DNA from 2 places in the Sphaerisporangium dianthi genome. Region 1 is predicted to be linked to the other one. Evidence: predicted binding sites of a transcription regulator. Region 1 holds the regulator's gene; the other holds the start of a gene.
The links. The regulator HrcA, encoded in region 1, represses chaperone genes, less so after heat shock. The targets are predictions, from matches to a motif close to TTGGCACTCTCNNNNNGAGAGTGCCAA.
Positions count from the first base shown of each region.

Region 2: ACFO60_RS37885 (FmdB family zinc ribbon protein) is a predicted target of HrcA. The motif match lies at 4,006-4,032, and genes of this name have one in related genera.

Region 1 covers NZ_JBHSFP010000001.1:485,930-491,727, forward strand. Annotated here, with positions in the region: gene ACFO60_RS02035 (16S rRNA (uracil(1498)-N(3))-methyltransferase) at 21-746, opposite strand; gene dnaJ (molecular chaperone DnaJ) at 760-1,899, opposite strand; gene hrcA (heat-inducible transcriptional repressor HrcA) at 1,900-2,910, opposite strand; gene ACFO60_RS02050 (hypothetical protein) at 3,320-4,258, shown strand; gene ACFO60_RS02055 (DUF3097 domain-containing protein) at 4,280-5,104, shown strand; gene ACFO60_RS02060 (DUF4870 domain-containing protein) at 5,104-5,798, shown strand, end outside.
Region 2 covers NZ_JBHSFP010000049.1:29,670-35,467, forward strand. Annotated here, with positions in the region: gene galU (UTP--glucose-1-phosphate uridylyltransferase GalU) at 1-447, opposite strand, end outside; gene ACFO60_RS37870 (5-formyltetrahydrofolate cyclo-ligase) at 472-1,032, shown strand; gene ACFO60_RS37875 (LCP family protein) at 1,143-2,291, opposite strand; gene ACFO60_RS37880 (potassium/proton antiporter) at 2,419-3,921, shown strand; gene ACFO60_RS37885 (FmdB family zinc ribbon protein) at 4,072-4,416, shown strand; gene ACFO60_RS37890 (S-methyl-5'-thioadenosine phosphorylase) at 4,795-5,601, shown strand.

The DNA of each region.
Region 1 (5,798 bases):
CTCACCAGCCGCCGGTGGGCTCACCAGCGGCCTGAGCGGGCGAGCAGCACCGCGGCGGCGGCGACGCCCGCGGTCGAGGTGCGCAGCACGGTCGGGCCGAGCAGCGCCGGGGTGGCCCCGGCGTCCTGAAAGCGCTTGATCTCGTCGTCGGCGATGCCGCCTTCGGGGCCGACCACGACGACGATGTCGCCACTCGCGGGCAGCGGCACGCGCGACAGCGGCACGGCGGCCTCCTCGTGCAGGACGGCCGCCACGGCGGCGCCGCTCAGCAGGGTGGCCACCTCGGCCGTGGTCGCCTGCTCGGCGACCTCGGGCATGTGGAACCGCCTGGCCTGCTTGCCCGCCTCGCGGGCCGTGGAGCGCCAGCGGGCCAGCGACTTGGCCGCGCGCTCGCCCTTCCACTGGGTGACGCACCGGGCCGCGGCCCACGGGACGATGACGTCCACCCCGGCCTCGGTCATCATCTCGACCGCCAGCTCGCCCCGCTCGCCCTTGGGCAGCCCCTGGACGACGACCAGGCGCGGCTCGGGCGCGGGGACCACGCGGCGGCCGAGGACGCCGAGACGCAGGGAGTCCTTCCCTGCGTCGCGCACGACGCATTCGGCCACCGCTCCGGCCCCGTCGGTCAGGTCGACGCGCTCGCCCGCGCGCAGCCGCCGCACGGTGGCGGCGTGCCGTCCCTCAGGGCCGTCGAGGACGATCTCCTCACCGGACAGGTCGCCGGCGAGGAACACCGGCACGCTCACCGCACACCGCCGCTCATCGGCCGTTGAAGGCGTCCCTGAGCCGCGAGAAGAAACCCTGCTGGCCGGGGGCGAACTTCCCCGGCGGGCGCTCCTCGCCGCGGAGCCTGGACAGCTCCTTGAGCAGCTCTTCCTGGGCCGAGTCGAGCTTGCTCGGGGTCTCCACGTTCACGTGGATCAGCAGGTCGCCCCTGCCGGTCTCGTTGAGCCGCTGGATGCCCCGCCCGTACAGCGGGATGACCTGGCCGGCCTGGGTGCCGGGCCGCACGTCGAGCTCCTCGGCGCCGTCGAGCGTCTCGACGGTGAGGATGGTGCCGAGCGCCGCCGCGGTCATCGGGATCTGCACCGTGCAGTGCAGGTCGTCGCCCCGCCGCTCGTAGATCTCGTGCGGGCGCTCGACGATCTCGAGGAACAGGTCGCCGGGCGGGCCGCCGCCCGGACCCACCTCGCCCTCGCCGGCGAGCTGGATGTGCGTGCCGTCCTCGACGCCCGCCGGGATGCGCACCTTGATCGTGCGCCGGGTGCGCACCCGGCCGTCGCCGGAGCACTCTTGGCACGGGTGGTGGATGACCGAGCCGAACCCGCCGCACTGGGGGCAGGGCCGCGCGGTCATCACCTGGCCGAGGAACGACCGGGTGACCTGGGAGATCTCGCCGCGGCCGTGACACATGTCGCAGGTGTCCGGGTGGGTGCCGGCCGCCGCGCCCGACCCCTGGCACACCTCGCACAGCACGGCGGTGTCCACGACCAGCTCTCGCGTGGTGCCGAACGCCGACTCTGCCAGGTCGAGCTCGACCCGGATCGTGGCGTTGCGCCCGCGCCTGGCCCTGGAACGGGGGCCGCGCGCGCCCGCGCCGCCACCGAAGAAGGCGTCCATGATGTCGCTGAACGGGAAGCCGGCGCCGAAGCCCGCCGCGCCCGCCCCGGCCGCTCCGGCGCCGCCGAACGGGTCTGCGCCGAGATCGAACATCTGGCGCTTGTTCGGGTCGGAGAGGACCTCGTACGCCTGGTTGATCTCTTTGAAGCGCTCCTGCGTCTCAGGGTCGGGGTTGATGTCAGGGTGGAGCTCACGTGCGAGGCGGCGATACGCCTTCTTGATCTCGTCCTGGGTGGCGTCACGGCGGACCCCGAGGATGCCGTAATAGTCGCGGGCCACCTAGGACCCCGCCAGGATCTGGCCGACATAGCGTGCCACTGCGCGCACCGCTCCCATCGTCACCGGGTAGTCCATTCGCGTAGGGCCCAGCACTCCGAGCCGAGCCAGTTCATTGTCGCCCGAACCGTACCCGGCGGCGACGATCGAGGTGCCGTGAAGCCCCGAGTAAGGGTTCTCGGAGCCGATGCGCACGGTGAGGGCGGAGGGGTCGTTCGCCTCGCCGAGCAGCCGCATCAGCACGACCTGCTCTTCGAGCGCCTCCAGCACCTCGCGCAGGCCGACACTGAAATCGCCCGCCAGGTTGGCCGCGCCGGCGAAGACGATCTTCTCGTCGTGCCGCTCGACCAGGGTCTCCAGCAGGACCGACAGGATGGTGGTCGCCATCGGCCGGTCAGCCTCGGGAAGCCGTTCGGGCAGGTCGGCCACCGTCTCGGCCACGCGGCCGAGCCGGCACCCGTCGAGGCAGGCGTTGAGTACCGCCCGCAGGTGGGCGACCTGGTCGTCCTCCACCACGTCGGGAAGGTCGACGACCCGCTGCTCGACCCGGCCGGTGTTGGTGATCACCACGAGCATGATGCGCCGCTCGGCGAGGGGCACCAGCTCGACGTGCCGGACCGCTGAGCGGATCAGCGACGGGTACTGCACCACGGCCACCTGGCGGGTCAGCTGCGCCAGCAGCCGCACCGTGCGCGTCACGACGTCGTCGAGGTCGACGGCGCCGGCCAGGAACGTCTCGATGGCGCGACGCTCGGCGGCCGACAGAGGCTTGATCTGGGACAGCCGGTCGACGAACAGCCGGTATCCCTTGTCGGTGGGAACCCGCCCCGCACTGGTGTGAGGTTGCGCGATGTAGCCCTGCTCTTCGAGGACGGCCATGTCATTGCGCACAGTGGCCGGAGAGACCCCCAAATTGTGACGCTCCGCCAGTGCCTTCGACCCGACCGGCTCGTTGGTGGACACGAAATCCTCGACGACGGCGCGCAGAACGGCCAGCTTCCGCTCATCGAGCATCATGCTCACCTCCCTGCCTGTCCGTGCCTGCGTGAACACCGGGTCTGGCACTCAGTGTTCCCGAGTGCCAAGTGTACGGCTCCTGGCCACAGGGTGCGATAACTCAGGCCATCCCACCCTCGTCCCGCACCGTGAACCGCTCCCTTCCCGTCCACCCGCCCGGCCCGCCGGGCACACCCGTCCCTGGCGACGAGCGAGCCACCGGACCCACGGCAGACGAGCCGATGACAGGCCGCCGAACCGGTGATCAGCCTGCCGAGCGGTGAGGTGAACCAGTGAGACGAGCCGGTGAGATGAGCCGGCGAGAAGCGGCCTCAAAGGTGACAAGCCGCACATGGACGGCAGACGGCCCGGCCGGTGACAAGCGGCTTGCTATCCGCTGGCAAGTGATCTAATCCAGACTCACGGCATGAGCGAGAACGATCCCCGCCTGCCCGACGCGACGACCCGGCTGCCGCGTCCGGACTCCTCAGGTCCGCAGGTCCCTCCCCGCCCGCAGGGGCCGCCGTCCGGTTCACCCTCGGACGCTCCGTACGGCTCCGCCTCCGGCGGCCAAGCCGGATCCTCCTCCTACGGCGCCCCGGCCGGTTCCTCTCCATACGGCGCCCCGGCCGGCTCCCCCTACGGCGCTCCCGCCGGTGGCCCGTCCGGCGCCCCGAGCGGCCCCTCCTACGGAGGCCCCTCCTACGGGACGCCTCCGCCCGGGGCCGCTCACCCTCTCTACGCCACGCCCGCCCCGGCGGCGCCCGGCCCGGTGCGGCCGCGCGTGCTGTGGATCGTGCTCGCCTGGCTCGTCGCCGTGATCTGCGGCGTCGTGGGCGTCGTGGGTTTCGCCGGCGGCCTTTTCAAGACCATCACGGACGCGGCGCCGACGCGGACGTTCCAGAGCGGCGGCAGCGTGACGGTCGCGATCGACCCCAAGGACAAGCCCATCCTGTACGCCTCGGCGTCCGGGCCCACCGACGTCACCTGCCTCGCCACGGACGGCGCCGGGAACAAGGTGGGCCTGACCTCGCCCAAGGCCTCCCAGACGGTGAGCGCCGACGGGCGGGCGTGGGAGGCCGTGTTCGACATCGGCGTGCCCGCCCCCGGCACCTACAAGGTGAGCTGCGAGGCCGAGGCGGGCAAGCAGGCGCTGTTCGGCGTCGGCAAGTCGCTGACCGCCGACCCCGGCGCCCTCGCGGGCGGCGTCGCCTTCCTGATCCTCGTCCCGCTGGCCGGGTTCCTCCTCGCGGTCGTCACGACGATCGTCGTCCTCGTGCGGCGCAGCCGTAACCGCAAGCGGCAGGCGGCGGCCGCCGTCCCCTACGGCGGCGGGTGGCCCCAGGGCGCCCCGCCCCGGGCGTGATCTTTGCTAGCGTGCCCAGCTATGCGGGACTACGGACGGGACGTACTGGCCGGAGACTGGCGGCGACCGCTGCGCGGCAAGATCCCCAAGGTGCCGGCCGAGCTCGACCTGGTGGTGGAGGACGCCGGCGGAGGCTTCTGCGGAGCCGTGGTGGCCTGTGACAAGGAGGCCGTCACCCTGGAGGACCGCTTCGGGCGGCGGCGGGTGTTCCCACTGGCGCCGGCCGCGTTCCTCCTCGACGGCAAGCCGGTGACGCTCGTGCGCCCCGCCCCGGACGCCGTCGCCAAGGGGCCCGCCCGCAGCGCGTCAGGGTCGATCGCGGTCGAGGGCCTGCGGGCGCGCGTCGCCCGCGAGAGCCGCATCTATGTCGAAGGGGTGCACGACGCGGCCCTGGTCGAGAAGATCTGGGGCCATGACCTGCGGGTGGAGGGCGTCGTCGTCGAATACCTGGAGGGTGTGGACGACCTGCCGGCGATCGTGGCCGAGTTCGAGCCCGGCCCGGGACGGCGCCTCGGGGTGCTGGTCGACCACCTGGTCCCCGGGTCGAAGGAGAGCCGCATCGCCGCTCGGGTGTCCGCGTCGGCCCACGTGCTCGTCGTGGGGCATCCGTACATCGACATCTGGGCCGCGGTGAAGCCCTCCGTCCTGGGCATCCCGGCCTGGCCGCAGGTGCCTCGGGGAATCCCATGGAAGGAAGGCGTCATCGAGGCGCTCGGCTGGCGGCTGGAACCCGCGGAAGCCTGGCACCGCATCCTCGGCGCCGTCCAGACTTACACTGACCTTGAACCGGAGCTTCTGGGCCGGGTCGAGGAGCTCATCGACTTCGTGTCGACCGAGGAGAACTGATGAACCGTCCTCCGAACGACCACCCCGCCGACGCCCCCCGCCCCGAAGGCGACCCCAACCCCGAAGTCGACCCCCGCCCGCAGGGCGACCCCGACCCCGAAGGCGACCCTCGGCCCGGAGTCGACCCCCGCCCGCAGGGCGACCCCGACCCCGAAGGCGACCCTCGTCCGGAAGGCGACCCCCGCCCCGAAAGCGAGCTCCGTCCCGAAGGCGAGCCGGCGGCCGGCGGCTCCGGGCACCAGGGCGCCGCGGCGCAGCCCCTCGAGTCCCCCGCCTTCGAGCCCCCCGCCTTCGAGCCGCCCACCGGCGAACCGGCCCAGCACACCGCGTACAGCCCCCCTGCCGACCGACCGGCCGAGCACCCCGGGTACCGGCCCCCCTCAGACCAGCAGGCCCAGCACCCCGAGTACGGACCCCCTGCCGACCAGCAAGCCCAGCACCCCGGATACGAGCCCCCCTCAGACCAGCAGGCCCCGCACCCCGGGTACGGGACCCCTGCCGACCAGCAGGTCCAGCACCCCGGGTATGGGCCGCAGGCCGGGTACGGCGCCGGGCATCCGGACCCGGGCCACGCCCAGTACGGGTACGCGCCGCCGCCGCCCCCGTACCAGCAGCCGATGTACGGCCAGCATGGCTACGGGCAGCCGGGTTTCGCGGCCGGTCCTCACGTCCCCGGCAGGTACGGGCCGCGCCC
Region 2 (5,798 bases), on a different contig from region 1:
GATCATCCGCTTGAGCAGGTGGTCACGGTAGTCGATCAGGTCGTCGCCCAGGAGGCAGGCGAAGGGCTCCCCGCCGACGTGCTGCTTGGCGCACAGCACCGCGTGGCCGAGCCCCTTGGGCTCTCCCTGCCGTACGTAGTGGAAGGTGGCGATCTCCACCGGCTCGAGAACCTGGGAGAGACGCTCGGAGTCGCCCTTCGCGGCGAGGACCTCTTCGAGCTCGTAAGCTCTGTCGAAGTGATCCTCGATGGAACGCTTGTTCCGGCCTGTCACCATGAGGAGGTCGAGGAGTCCGGCCGAGACGGCCTCCTCGACGACATACTGGATGGCCGGCTTGTCGACGATCGGCAGCATCTCTTTCGGGGTCGCCTTGGTCGCCGGGAGGAATCGCGTGCCCAGACCGGCGGCGGGGATGACAACTTTCGTCACTGGATCGAAGTCAGCCATGAGTGCACCTTAATGGAGGGCCGAGTGGACAAAGCGGAGCTGCGCCGGAGGATCGTCGCCGCACGTGCAGGGCTGCCCGATCCGCGCGGCTCGGCCACCGCGATCAGGGAAACGCTACTCGACCAGCCGTGGGTGCAGATGGCCGGGCTCGTCGCGTGCTACTGGTCCTCGGGCACCGAGCCGGCGACGCACGGCCTGATCCTCGCTCTCTGGAAGCACGGCACCACGATCATCCTGCCCGTCCTGCGCTCGGACGACGACCTCGACTGGGCTGTGTACGACGGGCCCGACTCGCTGGCCCCGGGGCGGCGCGGCCTGATGGAGCCCGTGGACACCAGGCGCGGCGTGGACGCCATCCGCACCGCCGGCCTGGTCATCGTTCCCGCCCTGGCGGTCGACGCCGCGACCGGCGTCCGGCTCGGGCGTGGCGGCGGCTCGTACGACCGGGCGCTGGCGCGGGTCGGCCCGAACGTGCCGACGGTCGCCCTGCTCCACGAGGGCGAGATCGTCGACGGCGTCCCGGCCGAACCGCATGACCGCCCGGTCTCGATGGCCGCCCTTCCGTCCGGCATCGTCACGTTCTGAGACCGGCGTCTCGCCGTCGGCGAGCCTCAGGGAGGGACTCGCCGTCGGAGAGCGGCAGGCAAGGACTCGCCGTCGGGCAGCCGCGGGGAAGGAAGCGCCGTTGGAGGGCCTCAGGGAAGGATCTGCAGGTCGTTCAGGCCGCCGTTCTTGCCGAAGTACTCTTCCAGGTCGTCGTTCCTGACCGCGTCGAAGAAGCTCCGTCCCGCCTTCCTGTCCAGGCGTACGACGCTGGCGCCCTTGACCGTGGCGGTGCCGAGTGTCGGGATCGTGGCGGAGTCGACGGTGTCCGGGCGGATGTCGCGCAGCTCCAGCGCCAGGTCGCGCAGCGTGCTGAGCGTCACGCCCGAGTCGACGCTGACCGCCCGGGTGAGCGCCTCGAGGAAGTCGTTGAACTTGAGCGGATCGGTCAGCATGTCCCTGTTGATGATCTTGTGCCCCAGCGCTCCGACGAACGCCTGCTGCCGCTTGATCCTGTCGAAGTCGCCGCCCGGCAGGTTGTACCTCTGGCGCACGAACAGCAGCGCCTTCTCGCCCTCCAGGTGCACGAGCCCCTGCGGCCAGGTGACCTTGTTCATCGGGTCGTACACCTTGCGCGCGACGTAGACGTCCACGCCTCCGATGACCCGCGTCATCGTGACGAACCCCTTGAAGTCCAGGGCCGCGAAATGGTCGATGCGGACCTTCGTCAGGTCCTCGACGGTTTTGATCAGCAGCTTGGGGCCACCGAAGGCGTACGCCGCGTTGATCTTGTTGTTTCCGCGGCCGGGGATGCGGACATAAGAGTCGCGGGGGATTCCGATGAGAGTGAGCCGATCGCGGTCGGCCGGGACATGAACGATCATGATCGTGTCGGCCCGCTGGGCGCCCGACTCGCCCGGCCGCTTGTCCGATCCGATCAGCAGCCAGTTCTGCGCGTCCCCCACGGCCTTGCCCGGCCGGCCCGCCTCCTCCGGGAACGCTCCAGGTATACGCTCGATGTTGCCGTTGAGCGTGATCTGGCGCTCCATCACGACCGCGAACCCCGCCGCCAGCACCATGGCGAGAACGAGCCCGGTCGCGATCGCGAGCCGGCGTAAGAACCGTCGCTTCTTGCGCGGCCTCGGAGCTTCGGACCGCTTCGCAGACCCGGGCGAGTCGAGCGACCCGGCCGATTCAGCCGACTCCGGGGGCTCGGGCGCCGCGAGGGGGACGACCTCGTCGCCGTCGACGTAACGGTCCCTCCTCGCGTTCTCCAGGACCGGGGAAGTGTCGTCGGCCAATTTCGTCCCCTGAAACCGGTTGTATGGCGTCGTCTGTGTCGCGTGTGACGGTAGTCCATAGCCGTTGTTCGTGGTAGAGGCCTATACGAATACGACACAATGGACGGAAAACACGGGAGGGGGGCCAGTGAATCTCGATCTCTGGTTGCTCCTCGCGTCGATCGTCGTCATCGCCGCCATCGCCTCGGTACGCGTGGCGCACCGCACCGGCCTGCCCAGCCTGCTGATCTATCTCGCGCTCGGACTCCTGGTCGGCGAGGCCGGCCTGGGTCTCCAGTTCGAAAGCGCGCTGATCGCCCAGCAGATCGGCCTGGCGGCCCTGGCGGTCATCCTGGCCGAAGGCGGCCTCACGACGAACTGGGAACACGTCCGCCGGGCCGTGCCCCCCGCGGTCGTCCTCGCCACCGTCGGCGTCTCGGTGAGCATCGTCGCGCTGGCCACGGCGGTGCACTGGCTGATCGGCATGGACTGGCGCACGGCCCTGCTGCTGGGCGCCATCCTCGCCTCCACCGACGCGGCAGCCGTGTTCTCCGTCCTGCGCCGCCTGCCCCTCCCCGAACGCCTCTCGGGCATCCTGGAGGCCGAGTCCGGCTTCAACGACGCGCCGACGGTCATCGTCGTCGTCATGCTCAGCCAGGTCAGCACGCCGATGCCCAGCGTGGGACACGTCGTGCTGGACGCCGTCTTCGAGCTGGCCATCGGCTCCGCCGTCGGCCTCGCGGTCGGCCCCCTCGGCGGCTACGCCCTGCGCCGGGTCGCCCTGCCCGCGTCCGGCCTGTACCCCATCGCCGTGCTCGCCCTCGCCTTCGTGGCCTACAGCGGCGCGGCGCTGCTGCACGGCAGCGGCTTCCTCGCCGTGTACCTGTCCACGCTGGTGCTCGGCAACATGCGGTTGCCCCACCGCGTGCCGACCCGCGCCTTCGCCGAGGGAGCGGCATGGCTGGCACAGATCGGCCTGTTCGTCATGCTCGGCGTCCTCGCCAGCCCGCTCGAACTGCCACAGATGATCGTGCCGGGCCTGATCATCGGGCTCGTGCTGCTGCTGATCGCCCGCCCCTTGTCCGTGGTGGTCTCCGCCCTGGTCGTACGCGTGTCGGGCTCCGACCGGCTGTCCTGGCGCGAGCAGGCGTTCCTGTCATGGGCGGGCCTGCGCGGCGCGGTGCCCATCGTGCTCGCCACCATCCCGTGGGCGGCCGGGATCACCGGCGCGAAGGGCGTGTTCAACGAGGTCTTCGTCATCGTGATCGTCTTCACCATGGTGCAGGGGCCGACGCTGCCGTTCCTCGCCCGCGTCCTGCAGGTCAGCGCTCCGGCCGAGGCACGCGACCTCGGCGTCGAATCGGCGCCGCTGGAGGAGCTCAACGCGGACCTGCTGCAGGTCTCCATCCCGCCGGGCTCCGGGCTGCACGGAGTCGAGATCTTCGAGCTCCGCCTGCCGTCCGACGCCGCCGTCACCATGGTCGTGCGGGAAGGCCGTTCATTCGTCCCCGAAGGCTCCACGCGGCTGCGAGCCGAGGACCAGCTGCTCGTCGTGACCACGGCCGCGTGCCGGAAGACCGTCGAACGCCGCCTGCGAGCCGTCAGCCGCCGCGGCAAACTCGCCGGCTGGTACGGCGAACGCGGCGAATGACCCCCACCTCGCCCCCCGTCCTGTGGCTCAGGGCAGGGATTAGAACCCGTCCGGGTGGCGTTTAGCCTAATCGGCTGCGTACCATTAGCAGTCGCAGCGGTAGAGTGCCAATCTGCGTTGAGCCACACTGAGCCATATGAGGAGGAGCGCGTGCCCACCTACCAGTACGCCTGTACCGCTTGCGGTGAAGGGCTCGAGGTCGTCCAGCGGTTCACCGACGACCCGCTGACCACGTGCCCGAACTGCGAAGGTCAGCTGCGTAAGGTGTTCTCGGCCGTCGGCATCGTGTTCAAGGGCTCGGGCTTCTACCGGACGGACAACCGCTCCTCCGGCGCCTCGACCTCACCGTCCACGGCGGCCGCCGGCGCGTCGAGCTCCAGCGGCTCCTCGGGCTCTGGCGGTTCCTCCAGCGGCTCGTCCGACTCGGCCTCCAGCACGCCGGCGAAGAAGGAGCCCGCCTCGGCGAGCACCACGCCGAGCAGCTCCGCCGCCTGACGCCTCCTCGGGTTGTGCGGCCGCTCACGCCGTACAACCCACCACTCCCTCCCGGGAACGCCGTTCCGCCCAGCATGCCCGACCAAGGGCACTCCCCGCCCCGGCAGGCAGGCCCGCCCAGCGAACCCCTCTTCCGATGAACGCACCCCGTTAAGCGCCCCCCGGTGAACGCACCCCGTTAAGCGCATTCGGTGAACGCCCCCTTTGATCGCCCCCTTTGAGCGCGCCCCGGCGAACGCCCCGATCCAGTGCGCATCCCCACCCGCTGGGCACTCCCCGCCCCGGTGAGCACGCCTGCCCGCCAACCGCCACACGCGTTTTCCACAGGCTTCCCCTCCACTCTCACCGCTCCGCGCCGAGGACGCTAATCTCGGGCGCATGGTCATGACAGCTGACATCGGGGTCATCGGCGGTTCGGGTTTCTACTCCCTCCTCGACGACGCCGAAGAGATCGAGATCTCCACCCCGTACGGGTCTCCCAGCGACACCATCACGGTCGGCCGCATCGGCTCGCGCACGGTGGCGTTCGTGCCCCGTCACGGCCGAGATCACCGGTTCCCGCCGCATCGCATCCCCTACCAGGCGAATCTCTGGGCCCTGCGTTCCCTCGGCGTCCGCCAGGTGATCGCGCCGAGCGCCGTCGGCTCCCTACGCGCCGAGTACGGCCCGGGCACCCTGGTGATCCCCGACCAACTGGTCGACCGCACCTCCGGCCGGGCGCAGACCTACTACGACGAGGGCGGCGCGGTGCACGTCCCCTTCGCCGACCCTTACTGCCCGGTCGGCAGAGCCCTCGCCTACTCCCAGGCCCGGGCCGACGAATGGAACGCCGTGGACGGCGGCACTCTGGTCATCATCGAGGGTCCCCGCTTCTCCACCCGCGCAGAGTCACGGTGGTTCAGCTCCAACGGCTGGTCGATCGTCGGCATGACCGGTCACCCGGAGGCCGTCCTCGCACGCGAGCTGGCGCTCTGCTACACCTCCCTGTCGCTCGTCACCGACCACGACGCCGGCGTCGACGCGGGCGAGGGAGTCACCCAGGAGGAGGTCTTCGCCTTCTTCGCCGCCAACAGCGAGCGCATGCGCACCCTCGTCGGCTCGGTCGTCGCCGGGCTTCCCCTCGACCGCGACTGCCCCTGCGGCGATGCCCTGAACGGCATCAAACTCCCCTTCGAACTCCCCTGACCTCCAGCGGAACCCTCTGACCTCCAACCCCGAACGCCCTCCCCTGACCTGCCGGACGCGGCCCCGCAACCCACCCCACCCATGGCCGTCGTCCGGCACCAGAACCTGAAGAGATCGCACAGCCGAGGAGGCACCCGCCCCGGCCGAACACCCCGAACCGAACAAGCACCCGGGTCCGCCGAGGTCCCTGCACTCAC